2 regions of the Streptomyces sp. NPDC013187 genome follow, and region 1 is predicted to be linked to the other one. Evidence: riboswitches for the same ligand, from Rfam matches in the RefSeq annotation. Region 1 holds a riboswitch; the other holds the start of a gene.
What was found. Region 1 has a riboswitch for cyclic di-AMP ahead of ACFY5B_RS39075 (M23 family metallopeptidase). Riboswitches for the same ligand answer to the same signal wherever they lie in the genome.
Positions count from the first base shown of each region.

Region 2: linked by a shared signal. The riboswitch ahead of ACFY5B_RS06570 (M23 family metallopeptidase) and the one ahead of ACFY5B_RS39075 (M23 family metallopeptidase) in region 1 are both predicted to bind cyclic di-AMP.

Region 1 is NZ_JBIBAF010000033.1:22,301-25,675, reverse strand. Features, by position in the region: gene ACFY5B_RS39090 (MarR family winged helix-turn-helix transcriptional regulator) at 1-368, opposite strand, end outside; gene ACFY5B_RS39085 (dihydrofolate reductase family protein) at 446-1,576, shown strand; tRNA gene ACFY5B_RS39080 (tRNA-Met) at 1,644-1,717, shown strand; cyclic di-AMP (ydaO/yuaA leader) riboswitch at 2,005-2,161, shown strand; gene ACFY5B_RS39075 (M23 family metallopeptidase) at 2,173-3,213, shown strand.
Region 2 is NZ_JBIBAF010000003.1:122,753-126,127, reverse strand. Features, by position in the region: gene ACFY5B_RS06575 (GntR family transcriptional regulator) at 1-635, opposite strand, end outside; gene ACFY5B_RS06570 (M23 family metallopeptidase) at 857-1,645, opposite strand; cyclic di-AMP (ydaO/yuaA leader) riboswitch at 1,658-1,822, opposite strand; gene ACFY5B_RS06565 (M16 family metallopeptidase) at 2,015-3,375, opposite strand, start outside.

The DNA.
Region 1 (3,375 bases):
CTCCGCACGGTCGCGACATGCCCGGGCGCCGCGCGAACCAGCACGGCGAAACCCTCGTCGGTCAGCGCCGCGACGCTGCCCCGCTTGTCGTACCGGCAGGCCTCGCGCCGCAGCATGCCGTCCTTCTCCAGCCGCGTGACCGCGTACGTCAGCCGGCTGCGCGTGATCTTCAGCCGCTCCGCGAGATCGGTCATGCGCAGTCGCCGCTCCGGGGACTCCGACAGGACGGACAGGATGGAGTAGTAAAGGTGCGGCATGCTGGCGTCCTGCTGGAGCTGCCGGTCGATCGCGTCCTCCAGGAGCAGCGAGGCGGCGATGTAGGCGCGCCAGGCGCGCTGCTCATCGGGGCTGAGCCAGCGAGTCGTCATGCCGCCAGTGTAGGTTTGTTTCAAACTTGAACCAAGACCTGTCCAGTCCGGCCGTCCCGACCAGCCGCGGAGCACCGATGCCTCACCCGTACGTCCTGCTGTCCGCCGCCGTCTCCCTCGACGGCTACCTGGACGACACCGGACCCGACCGCCTGCTCCTGTCCAGCCCGGCCGACTTCGACCGGGTCGACGAGGTGCGGGCCTCCGTCGACGCGATCCTGATCGGCGCCGGCACCATCCGCGCCGACAACCCGCGCCTGCTGGTGAACTCGGAGCGGCGCCGGTCCGCACGCACGGCCGCGGGCAAGCCCGAGTACCCCCTCAAGGTCACGGTCAGCGGCTCCGGCGACCTCGACCCGGACGCCCGCTTCTGGCACACGGGTGGCGAGAAGGTCCTCTACACGACCGGCCAGGGCGCGGAACGCGCCCGCGCGCTGGGACTGGCCACCGACGTCGTCCCGCTCGGCGCGGACCTCGACTGGCGGCGGCTGCTCACGCACCTGCACGACGTCCGGGGCGTACGGCGGCTCATGGTCGAGGGCGGCGGCCTGATCCACACCCAGCTCCTCACCCAGGGCCTGGCCGACGAACTCCAGCTGGTCCTCGCCCCGCTCTTCGTGGGCGACCCGCGGGCGCCCCGGCTCTTCGGCCCCGGCGGCTACCAGGACGGTCGGCTCCGGCTGCTGGAGTCGCGGCGGATCGAAGACGTCGTCCTGATGCGCTACGAGCCGACCGCCCCGGGCACCGGTTCCCTGCCCGCCGCCGCCGACCACCACTGGCTGGCCCGCGCCTGTGAGCTGGCCGAGCGCTGTCCGCCGTCGGACACGGCGTTCAGCGTGGGCGCGGTCGTGGTCGCCGCCGACGGCACGGAACTGGCCCGCGGCCACTCCCGTGAGGGCGGCGACCCGGTGGTGCACGCCGAGGAGGCGGCCCTCGCGAAGCTCGACCCGGACGACCCGCGCCTGCCCGGCGCGACGGTGTACAGCAGCCTGGAGCCGTGCGCCCACCGCGCCTCCCGCCCCGCACCCTGCGCCCGGCTGATCCTCGACGCGGGTGTCCGACGGGTCGTCACGGCCTGGCGCGAGCCGGACACCTTCGTGACGGACGCCGACGGCAGCGGCCTCCTGGCGGCTCAGGGGGTGGAGGTCCTCGTCCTCCCGGAGCACGAGGAGCAGGCCAAGGCCCCGAACCGCCACCTGCCGCGCTGAGCACGGAGCCGGAACGGCGGGTGTGTGCGAGCGGTCCCGCGGATGGCGTACACTGGTGACACAACGACGCGGGGTGGAGCAGCTCGGTAGCTCGCTGGGCTCATAACCCAGAGGTCGCAGGTTCAAATCCTGTCCCCGCTACTGAAGGCCGAGGGCCGGAATCCAAACGGATTCCGGCCCTCGGTGCATTCCCGGTACGTCATTATGTTCGGTGAGCGAACCACCCCGTTCCGCATAACAACTGACACACCGTCAAAACTCGTCAGTCACTTGTGGAGCGGTCAACTCGCCCGATTTAAACCGGTCATGGCAGGTAAGTCCGCGCGAAAAAGGTTAATGATCAAGTGGAATCGCTGGAATACCCCTCGCGCCTCCATTAACGTTCGATAACGCAGCGCGGTCGTCCCAGCCGTCACAGAAGGCGGCTCCGTGCGCACGCGCCGAATCCCGAAAGGGAACCGGGGAACCACCACTTGGGGTGAATCGGGCGTACACCACCGTGCGAGCACGGGCGGTATACGCGCGTAGGAGACCTTCCTGCTCCGAACCCGTCAGCTAACCCGGTAGGCGAGAAGGAAGGAAAGGAGTACGCCCACGTGGCGTCCAACCGGCCTGCCCCCACGGCCCCGTACGCGCCGACGCGCGACACCGACACCTTCGGCTACGGCGGTCAGCGCACCGACGAGGGCCCGTTCCAGGAGTGGAACCCCACCGAGGAGTCCATCCGTCCCGTCCGTGGCCGGCATCGCGTCACCAAGCAGCGCGGCGGAGGCCTCGCCCGCAGCTCCACCGTCCTGGGCGTCGGCGTCATAGCCGCCGTGGGTGCCGGCGGCATGGCCAGCGCCCAGACCGGCAAGCCCCCGGTGTCCATCTCCGTGCCGGACCTGCCCTCGGTGGGTTCCCTCATCTCGGACGACGACACCCCCGAAGGTTCCGCCACCCCGCTCAGCAGCCTCGGCACCGCCACCGCGGACACCGCGAAGGACACGTCCGGCGCCCGCGCCGGCGCCGGTGACGCGCTGCGTGCCCGGATCATGGCTCAGGTCGAGCACCAGCAGGAGCAGATCGAGACCAAGGCCGCCGAGGACGCCGCGGCCGCCGCCGAGAAGGCGGCCAAGGAGGCCGTCGCAAAGGCGGAGGAGGAAGCCAAGGCCAAGGCCGCCGAAGCCAAGAAGAAGGCGGAGGAGGAGGCCGAGAAGAAGGCCGAGGCCGAGCGCCTCGCCGCCCTCGCCAAGCAGTTCACGCTGCCGACCTCCTCGTACACCCTCACCTCGACGTTCGGTCAGGCCGGCGCCTACTGGTCCTCCGGCTACCACACCGGCCTCGACTTCGCCGCTCCGACCGGTACGCCGATCAAGGCCGTGCACAGCGGCACCATCACCGAGGCGGGCTGGAACGGCTCGTACGGCTACAAGACCGTCCTCACCCTCGATGACGGCACCGAGATCTGGTACGCGCACCAGTCCTCCATCGGCGTCAGCGTCGGCCAGAAGGTCAGCACCGGCGACGTGATCGGCCGCGTGGGCGCCACCGGCAACGTCACCGGGGCGCACCTGCACCTCGAAGTCCACTCCGGTGGATCCGCGAGCGGCATCGACCCGGTGGCGTGGCTGCGCGGCAAGGGACTGAACCCGTAAGCGGTAGGCGTGCGTTGAACGACCGACGGCCCTGACGACGACCCCCCGACGTCAGGGCCGTCGGTCGTTTTCCGGGCGTGTGCGGCGGCGCACACCGGGCGGGGAGTGTTTACAGGGCTTTTGCGTTCACCGCGGAATGAGGCGTTCCCCTCTGGGTGTTGA
Region 2 (3,375 bases), on a different contig from region 1:
TCCTCGGCGGAACCGAGGCGCAGGCGGTGCGCGCCGATCGCGCGCTCGGTGTGCAGCGCCGTGACCGCCCGCGCGCGCTCGCCGTCCCCGCGCGCCACCGCGTCCACGATCGCGCCGTGCTCCGTCCAGGACTCCACCGGGCTGAGCGGAGCCTCCACGGCGTACATCCACGTGATCTTGTGGCGGAGCTGGGTGAGCATCGAGGTCAGGGCGGGGCTGCCGGAGGCCTGGGCGAGCGTCTCGTGGAACCAGGCGCCCAGGGAGCGCAGGTCGTCGCTGTTGCCGCGGCGGGCCCGGTCCTGGCCCAGCCGGACCAGTCCACGCAGGACTTTCAGATGCGCCTCGGTGCGGCGCTGGGCGGCGCGGGCCGCACCGAGCGGCTCCAGGAGCATCCGCATCTCCAGCAGGTCGGCGGCCTCCTGCTCGGTGGGTTCGGCCACGCACGCGCCCGCGTGCCGGCGGGTCACCACGAAGCCCTCGGCCTCCAGCGTGCGCAGCGCCTCCCGGACGGGCACCCGCGAGACGCCGTAGCGGCGGGCGAGGAGTTCCTCGGTGAGCCGGCTGCCGCGTGTGTGGACACCCGCGACGATGTCGTCCCGGATGGCCGTGCACACCGAGTGCGCGGGAATACGCATGACCGACCTCCGCTTAATCCCCGTGAAACGCCGACGAGCGGCGCGTGATTCTGTGACTCTATTGCAATGAGCCGGAATTTCCGACGGCAGGCGAGAATCCAGGGATATTTTTTGGACAGCGGACATGCGGCGGGCATCCGAAGGCACCCCGCGGGCATCCGGAAACACCGAAAGCCCCGGCTCGGGGAGCCGGGGCTTCGGGAACGGCGGAGAGGTTCCGGTCAGACGCCGACGCCGTGCGAGCGGAGGTAGGCGACCGGGTCGATGTCCGAGCCGTACTCGGGGCTGGTACGGGCCTCGAAGTGCAGGTGCGGGCCGGTGACGTTGCCGGTCGCGCCGGACAGGCCGATCTGCTGGCCGGGCGTGACCTGCTGGCCCACCGAGACGCCGATGGAGGACAGGTGGCCGTACTGGGTGTACGTCCCGTCGTTCATCTTGATCACGATCTGGTTGCCGTAGGAGCCGCCCCAGCCGGCCTCGACGACGGTGCCCGCGCCGACCGCGTGCACGGAGGTGCCGCTGGCGGCGTGGAAGTCCACGCCGGTGTGGCTGCCGGAGGACCACAGGCCGCTGCTGGCCTTGTAGCCGGTGGAGACGTACGAACCGGAGATCGGGGCGACGTAGGCGTTGAGGCGCTTGCGCTCGGCCTCGCGGGCGGCGCGCTCCTTGGCCTCGCGGGCCTTCTCGGCCGCTTCCTTGGCCTTCTCGGCCACCTCGGCGGCCCGCTTGCGGGCGGCCTCCTCGGCCTTCTGCTTGGCGGCGGCCTCCTCGGCGGCCTGCTGCTGCGCGACGGCCTGGGCGTCGATCTGCTGGGCCACGGTGTCACCCATGGTGACGACCGGGGTGAGGCCGGTCTGCTCGGCGCTGGGCTCGGCGGCGAAGGCCGCGGGGGCGGCCACGGTGCCGATCACGCCGGTGGTGGCGAGGGCCGCGACACCCGCCGCGCGGGCGGTGCGGCGCTGGATCTTGCTGGGACGACGGTGCTTCCCGGTGGCGCGAGTGAACGCCATGTGGTGGCTGGTCCTTTCCTTCCCTCTCGCCTACCGGGTTAGCTGACGGGTTCGGAGCAGGAAGGTCTCCTACGGACTCCCTCGCGGCACGCGCGGGCGTCCGATTCACCCCAGGGACTGCGGTGGGTCCCCGGCTCCCCTGGCTCGCGCCGTACGGGGACTCGGCGATGACTGTCCGGTGCCGCGGGTGCGGCGCACTGCCTGACGAACAGCCCGGACGACGCTAAGCGGCGCCACTTTCAATTCCCAAACGAATCCCGGCTTTTGTAGCGCATCCCACAGGGCAGACAGGCAACTCCCATCCCAATTCGGGCATAAAGGAGCCCTGGTGCCTTCGAAGACATCCAGGGCCCCTGAGCGCGTGTGCCGCTACTCGGCGGCGACGACGGTGACTTCGCCGATCCCGAGGGCCTCGACGGGCGCCTTGATCTGCGCCGCGTCACCGACGAGCACGGTCACCAGCCGGTCCACCGGGAAGGCGCTGACGGCCGCCGCGGTGGCCTCCACGGTGCCGGTGGCGGCGAGCTGCCGGTACAGCGTGGCCTGGTAGTCGTCGGGCAGATGCTGCTCGACCTGGTCGGCCAGCGTGCTCGCGACGGCCGCTGCCGTCTCGTACTTCAGCGGCGCGACGCCGACCAGGTTCTGCACGGCGACGTCCCGCTCGGCGTCGGTCAGCCCCTCGGCGGCGAGGGTGCGCAGCACCGTCCAGAGGTCCTCCAGAGCGGGGCCGGTGTTGGGCGTGTCGACGGAACCGCTGATGGCGAGCATCGCGGCACCCGTGCCGTCGGGTGCGGACCTGAGGACCTGGCCGAACGCCCGTACGCCGTAGGTGTAGCCCTTCTCCTCGCGCAGGACGCGGTCCAGGCGGGAGGTGAGGGTGCCGCCGAGGCAGTACGTGCCGAGCACTTGCGCGGGCCACACGCGGTCGTGCCGGTCCGGGCCGATCCGGCCGATCAGCAGCTGCGTCTGGACGGCGCCCGGACGGTCCACGATGACGACCCGGCCGGTGTCGTCGGCGGTCACCGGCGGCACGGGACGCGGCTCGGCCGGGGAGCCCGTCCAGGCGCCCAGCGTGTCCCCGAGCAGGGCGTCGAGGTCGATGCCGGTGAGGTCCCCGACCACCACGGCGGTGGCCGTGGCGGGCCGGACGTGCTTCTCGTAGAAGGCGCGTACGGCCGCGGAGTCGATGGCGGCGACGGTCTCCTCGGTGCCCTGCCGCGGCCGCGACATGCGCGAGTCCGCCGGGAACAGCTCTTTGGAGAGCTCCTTGGCCCCACGGCGGGACGGGTTGGCCAGCTCGTGCGGGATCTCGTCGAGACGGTTGGCGACCAGCCGCTCGACCTCGCTGTCGGCGAACGCGGGTGCCCTCAGGGCGTCGGCGACCAGGCCCAGTCCCTTGGCGAGCCGGGAGGCCGGCACCTCCAGGCTGAGCCGGACGCCGGGGTGGTCGGCGTGCGCGTCGAGGGTGGCTCCGGCGCGCTCCAGCTCGGCGGCGAAGTCCTCGGCGGAGTGCTTGTCGGTGCCCTCGGAGAAGGCCCGGGCCATGATCGTGGCCACACCGTCGAGGCCGGCGGGCTCGGCGTCCAGGGGTGCGTCGAGCAGCACCTCAACGGCGACGACCTGCTGGCCGGGGCGGTGGCAGCGCAGCACGGTGAGGCCGTTGTCGAGCGAGCCGCGCTCGGGGGCGGGGAAGGCCCACGGCTTGGCGTCGCCCGCCTGCGGCCGGGGGT